DNA from 2 places in the Ramlibacter sp. G4-7 genome. Region 2 is predicted to be linked to the other one. Evidence: predicted binding sites of a transcription regulator. Region 2 holds the regulator's gene; the other holds the start of a gene.
What was found. The regulator LexA, encoded in region 2, represses DNA repair genes until DNA is damaged. The targets are predictions, from matches to a motif close to ACTGTATNNNNATACAGT.
Positions count from the first base shown of each region.

Region 1: AC3EGR_RS03990 (Y-family DNA polymerase) is a predicted target of LexA. The motif match lies at 1,213-1,230, and genes of this name have one in related genera.

Region 1 covers NZ_JBYNTT010000002.1:216,661-220,060, reverse strand. The annotation lists gene AC3EGR_RS03990 (Y-family DNA polymerase) at 1-1,206, opposite strand, end outside; gene AC3EGR_RS03985 (biliverdin-producing heme oxygenase) at 1,380-1,973, shown strand; gene AC3EGR_RS03980 (ATP-binding protein) at 1,951-3,400, shown strand, end outside.
Region 2 covers NZ_JBYNTT010000006.1:48,370-51,769, reverse strand. The annotation lists gene AC3EGR_RS09990 (DUF1993 domain-containing protein) at 76-591, shown strand; gene AC3EGR_RS09985 (hypothetical protein) at 596-904, opposite strand; gene lexA (transcriptional repressor LexA) at 1,018-1,689, opposite strand; gene AC3EGR_RS09975 (asparaginase) at 1,771-2,706, shown strand; gene AC3EGR_RS09970 (hypothetical protein) at 2,706-3,125, shown strand; gene AC3EGR_RS09965 (DUF6152 family protein) at 3,134-3,400, shown strand, end outside.

The DNA.
Region 1 (3,400 bases), on a different contig from region 2:
GGCACTCGCCAGCTGCACCGTCCCGCGGCCGTAGCGATCGTTGAGCCGGTCCACGGCTGCCATCAGCCCCTGCCCGGGCTGCCAGGCGGCTTGCCCCTCGAGCGCGAGCTCGCCTTGCAGCGTGCGCGCATCCTGCAGGTCCAGCAGGATGACGCCGGCCTTGTGGATGCGGAAGCCCGCCAGCCAGATCCGCCGCAGCCCGTCCAGGGCAGCCGCGGCGATCGCCGCCGTGTCGGCGCTGGGCCGGCGCAGCGGCACCGTGATGCTGCGTGCGTACTGCCGCTCCGAGCGCCGGAACGGATTGGTGTGGATGAACACGAGCACCTGCGCCGCGGTGCTCGCCTGCTGCCGCAGCTTGAAGGCGGCACGGGAGGCGTACTCGCTCACGGCCTCCGCCAGCGGCGGCAGCGTGCCGACCGGCTCGCCGAAGGCGCGCGTGCAGGAGACCTCCTTGCGCGGCGGCGGCACATGCTCCAGCGCGAGGCAGGACACGCCCTGCAGTTCGCGCACGGTGCGCTCCACCACGACGCCGTAGCGCCGGCGCAGGCTGGCCGCGTCGCAGCGCGCCAGGTCCAGCGCGCTGAGCACGCCGTCTTCGCGCAGGCGCGCGGTCAGCTGCGGGCCTATGCCCCAGATCTCGGCCACCCCGGTGGCCGCCAGCAGCGCTTCCAGGTCCGTTCCCTGCGCGGCGAGGTCGCAGACCTGCGCCAGCTGCGGCGGATAAGGCGCGCCCGGCCGGCGCTCGGCTTCCTTGGCGACGTGGTTGGCGAACTTCGCCAGTGTCTTCGTCGCCGCGATGCCGATGCCGCACGGCAGGCCGGTCCACTGCAGGATGCGCGCGCGCAGGCGCAGCGCGCGTTCGCGCAGGTCGCCGCGCACCCCGTGCAGGCCGACGAAGCACTCGTCGATCGAGTAGATCTCCTGCGCCGGACCCAGCCCGGCCGCGATCGCCATCATGCGGCAGCTCATGTCGCCATAGAGCGCGAAGTTGGCGGACAGCGCCACCACGCCGGCGTCCGGCAAGGCGGCGCGCACCTCGTGGTACGGCGTTCCCATGCGGATGCCCAGCGCCTTGGCTTCGTTGCTGCGCGCGATCGCGCAGCCGTCGTTGTTGGACAACACGATGACGGGCCGGCCGTTCAGGCTGGGCCGGAACACGCGTTCGCAGCTGACGTAGAAGTTGTTGCCGTCCAGCAGTGCGTACATGACCACACTGTACATCCATCCAGTTGTTGGCATGCCTACGAACATGCACATGCAATTTGCATGGAGGACACCGCCCGGCATCTCGTCCTACAACCGGGCGCGTGCGGGGATGACAGGATCACGGCGACCGGTCCCCGATCTGCATCCCAACGGTTTGTCCCGCTTTGCCACCTTTGATTCCCGTACCTTCCAACGACACCTGCGGCGCCCTGGCGGCGCTGCGCCAGGCCACACGCGAGCACCACGATCGCGTCGACCGCCTGATCGACCTCCCCCGCATGCGCGACCGCGGCCACCATGCACGCGTCCTGCAGGCGCTCGATGCCTTCCTGGCCGGCTGGGAGCCCGCCGCAGCCGCGGCGCTCGGGCCGAAATGGCAGGAATGGCTGCGGGCGCGTTCGCGCCGCGCGTTTCTTCGCCTGGACCTGGATGCACTGGGCGTCACGCCCACCCCGCCCGCCCGCATCGCGCCCTTCGGCGGCCGGTGCGCGGCCTGGGGCTCGGTGTACGTGATGGAAGGCTCGGCGCTCGGCGGCCAGTTCATCTCGCGTTCCATGGCGCGCGCGGGCCTCGAAGAGGGCGCGGCGTATTTCCACGGCTGGGGCGAGGCCACCGGCGGCATGTGGCGCGAAGTGCGCGGCCTGCTCGCCACCGAGCTCGACACCGCGGAGCGCGTCGCGCAGGCCTGCCAGGGCGCGCGCCAGACCTTCGACACCCTCGCCCACCTGCTGGAGAGCTCCCTGCATGAGCGCACTCCCGCTGCCTGACCTGGCGCAGTGCGCGGACGAGCCGATCCGCACGCCCGGCGCCATCCAGCCGCAGGGCCGCCTGCTCGCCCTCGCCGCCGACACCGGGCAGCTGGTCGCGTACAGCGCGAACTGGCCGCTCGAATCCGCCGCGCGCCAGGCATTGGCCACCCTGCCCGTGGACAGCCAGCGCCTGCAGGCGGGCATCGGCCCCACGTGGCTCGGCACCCTGGCGCTGGCAGGCCGCAACTGGGACGCGGCGGCGCACCGGCAGGACGGCTACGTGATCGTCGAATACGAGCCCGCCGCGGCCGCGGCGCCCGTGGTCGCGCCGATCTACCACGTGGCGCGCGAGCTGCTGCCGATGCTGCAGCAGGCCGACTCGGTGATCGCGCTGTGCGAGACGGTGGCCCGCGAGATGAAGCGCCTCACCGGCTTCGGCCGCTGCCTGGTCTACCGCTTCGACAGCGACGGCCACGGCGAGGTGCTGGCCGAGCGCCTGGACCCCGGCTACCAGTCCTATGCCGGCCACCGCTTCCCGGCCAGCGACATCCCGGCGCAGGCGCGCGAGCTCTATCGCGTCAACCACATCCGGCTGATCGCCGATGCCAACTACGACCCGGTGCCGTTGCTGCGTGCGGCGGACGGCCCGGAACCGGAACGGCTGGACCTGAGCTTCGCCGCGCTGCGCAGCGTCTCGCCCGTGCACCTGGAATACATGCGCAACATGGGCACGCTGGCTTCCATGTCGGTGTCCATCGTGGTGGGCGGCCGGCTATGGGGCCTGATCTCCTGCCACGACCATGAGCCGCGCCCCCTGCCCTTCCACGCGCGGGTCGCGTGCGAGCACCTGGGCCGGCTGCTGTCGCTGCAGATCCAGGCGCAGGAAGACAGCGCCGAAGTCGCCCAGCGGCTCGCGCTGCACCAGCGCGTGCTGACGCAGGTGGCGCTCATGGCCGAAACCGACGGCACGCTGCAGCGGCTGGTGCAGCCGGAGCTCCAGATCCGTGAACTGGCCGGCGCTGCCGGCGCCGCCGTGGTGCTGAACGACGTTTGCTGGATGATCGGCGAGACCCCGGGCGAGGACGAGGTGCGCGCGCTGGCGCACTGGATCGTGGGACGCGGCGAGGACGTGTTCTCCACGGACCGGCTGCCGCAGGTCTACCCGCAGGGCGAGACGCTGCTGCCGCACTGCGCGGGCGTGCTGGCCGTGTCGATCTCCCACGTGCACCGGCACTGCGTCCTGTGGTTCCGGCCCGAGCTGGTGCAGACCATCCAGTGGGCGGGCGACCCGCGCAAGACCTTGCCGGCCCAGGGCCGCATCCATCCGCGCCAGAGCTTCGAGAGCTGGCAGGAGCGCGTGCGCGGGCGCAGCGCGCCGTGGCTGCCGGCGCAGCAGGCCGCGGTGGCGGAACTGCGCCAGGCGCTCATCTCGCTGGTGCTGCGCC
Region 2 (3,400 bases):
CTGCCGTGCGGTCCGCGGCGCGCCGGCCGCGGCGGCGCTAGCATCCGTGCTTTTCGACCCCAGGAGACCTGTTCCATGCCCTTATCCATGTACTCGGCCAGCGTGCCGGTGTTCCAGCACATGCTGCGCAACCTGAGCCACCTCCTCGACAAGGGCGAGGCGAGCGCCGAGGCCCGCAAGTTCGACCCGTCGGTGCTGGCCGGCGCCCGGCTTGCTCCCGACATGCTGCCGTTCACCCGCCAGATCCTGATCGCCTGCGACGGCCCCAAGCTGGGTGTGGCGCGCATCGCCGGCATCGAGGCGCCGAAGTTCGACGATACCGAGACCACCTTCGCCGAGCTGAAGGCCCGCATCCAGAAGACGCTGGACTTCCTGGCGACCGTCCCCGCGAGCAAGCTGGACGGCACCGAAGACAAGGAAATCACCTTTCCCATCGGGCGCGAGAAGACCCGCACCATGACGGCGCAGGCCTACCTGACGACCTGGGTGCTGCCGAATTTCTTCTTCCATGTGACCACGGCTTACGCCATCCTCCGGCACAACGGCGTGGACATCGGCAAGCAGGATTACCTGGTGGGCGCGCAACGCTGAGCCGTCAACGCCAGCCCACGGCCCGTGGCAGGCCGGCCTCGTTGCCGGCTTCCAGCGCGGCGAGCCGGTCCAGCTCTGCACAGACGTCGGCCAGGCGGCCGGAGATCACCATGCGCCCGGCATCGGCGCGCGCCGCGCTGGGCTCGACCACGCGCACGACGCGCAGCGGCGTGACCTTCGCGGCGACGGGGCGCTGTGCCGGCGGGCGATCGGCAGCGCGTGCGGTGCCTCGGCGTCGCGGTGCAAGGCAGGCCAGCAGCGCCTGCAGCGAGGCGAACAGGTTGGCGAGCGGGACGGTGAATGCATTTGCCATGTGACAGCTCCTTGTAGACGAGGGCACAGGCAGGATTGGTCTGGACATGCGGCGGCCGCAGGGTGATGGCGATGCCTCGCCATACGCCTGCCACCTGCGGACACCGCGGGGGGTTACATGAGCATGGTGTTGCGGATGAGGCCGACGGCCACGCCCTCCACCTCGAAGGGCTCGCCCGGCTCCACGACGATGGTCGGGTAGTCCGGGTTCTCCGCATGGAGTTCGATGAGGTGCTTGTTGCGGCGGAAGCGTTTGACCGTGACATCGTCGCCCAGGCGCGCGACGATGATCTGGCCGTTCTTCGCGTCGCGGGTGGACTGCACCGCGAGCAGGTCGCCGTCCATGATGCCGGCGTCGCGCATGGACATGCCGCGCACCTTCAGCAGGTAGTCGGGCCGGCGCTGGAACAGGCCGCTCTCGACGTAGTAGGTCTGGTCGACGTGTTCCTGCGCCAGGATGGGCGAGCCGGCGGCCACGCGGCCCACCAGCGGCAAGGCGAGTTGCGCGAGGCCTTGCAGCGGCAGCTGGAACTGCTTGATGCGCGACTCGTGGATGGACCGCAGCGCATCGCTCTGGAGCCGGATGCCGCGCGAGGTGCCGCTCACGAGCTCGATGACGCCCTTGCGCGCCAGGGCCTGCAGGTGCTCCTCGGCCGCGTTGGCGGACTTGAACCCGAGTTCGGCAGCGATCTCGGCGCGCGTGGGCGGTGCGCCGGTGCGCGCGATGGCGCTCTGGATCAGGTCCAGAATCTGTTGCTGGCGGGGCGTCAGCTTCGGTGTTTCCATGAACGCGGGCTCCTGGGGCTGCGGCGGGAGGGTTACTGTGTTGATATCCAGTATCTGTATTTTTGAACAGTTTCGCGGGGAATGCAAGTGAGCCAGCGAAGAATCGTGGTACTGGGCACCGGCGGCACCATAGCGGGCCGCGCCCGATCGTCCTCGGACAACGTCGGCTACCAGGCTGGCGAGCTCGCGGTGGCGGACCTGCTCGCGGACGTGCCGGTGCCTGCAGGGTGCACGCTGCAGGCGGAACAAGTCGCGAACGTCGACAGCAAGGACATGGACTTCGCGGTGTGGCGCAGCCTGGCGCAGCGCTGCGCCTACTGGCTGGCGCAACAGGACGTCGCCGGCCTCGTGGTCACGCATGGCACCGATACGATGGAGGAGACCGCGTTCTTCCTGCAGTCGCTGCTCGCCCCGGCCAAGCCGGTGGTGCTGACCGGCGCCATGCGGCCAGCCAGCTCCGCGGCGCCCGACGGGCCGCAGAACCTCACGGACGCGCTCGTGGTCGCGGCCTGGCCCGGGGCGAGCGGCGTGTGCGTGCTCTTCGCCGGCACCGTGCACGGTCACGCGGACGTCCAGAAGGTGCACCCTTACCGCCTCGATGCGTTTTCCTCCGGCGACGGCGGACCGCTGGCCTTCGTCGAAGAAGGGCGGCTGCGCGTGCTCCGTCCGTGGCCTGGCGGAACACCAGCGCGGGCCGTAGCCGCGCTCGCCGCGGCCGAGGGGTGGCCGCGCGTGGAGATCGTGACCAGCCACGCCGGCGCCGGTGGCGCCATGGTGGACGCGCTGGTGCGCGACGGCGTCGCAGGGCTGGTCGTCGCGGCGACCGGCAACGGAACCGTGCACCACGCGTTGGAAGACGCGCTGCTGCGTGCGCAAGCCGCGGGCGTGGCGGTGCGGCGCGCGACGCGCTGTCCCTTCGGGCGCATCGTGCCGCATGCGGGCAGCCGCCTGCCGGCGGCCGAGGGCCTGTCGCCGGTCAAGGCCCGCATCGCCTTGCTGCTGGAGCTGATGGCCTGATGTTCGCGGGCCTGCAGTCGCACGCCTGGGCGTACCCCGTGCTGGAGATGATCCACATCTTCGGTATCGCGCTGCTGCTGGGCAACCTCGTGCTGCTCGAGCTGCGCGCCTTCGGCAGCGGGGTGGCCCTGCCGGTCCAGCCCCTTGCGCGGCTGGCGCTGGGCATTGCGGTCTCCGGTTTCGCCCTGGCCGCCGGCAGCGGTGCGCTGATGTTCGCGAGCCAGCCGACCGAACTGCTCGCCAACCGCGCCTTCACCCTGAAGATGGCGTTGATTCTCGCGGCGGGGTGCAATGCAGCCTGGTTCCACCGCCGCGGCTCGATCGCGCGCTGCGACACCGCCGCGCGCGCCCAGCTCGTGCTCTCCACCCTGATCTGGCTGTCCGTGCTCGCCTGCGGCCGCTGGATCGCCTACCGTTAGGACCGCCTATGACGACCCGCCGTACCTGTCTGCTGGCCGCGCTCGCGTGGCCTCTCGCCGCCCGCGCGCACCATGGCTGGAGCAGCTTCGACCAGGACCGGCCCCTGTTCGTCCAGGGCCGGGTGGTCGCCGTGCGCTGGCACAACCCGCACGTGGAGCTGGAAGTGGAACTGCCGCCCGATTACAAGGTGCCCGGTGACCTGGCCACGCGCGAGATCCCCGCGCAATCGGCTCCGGTCGACGGCAAGGCCTTGCTGGCACGCGCCACCGCGCCC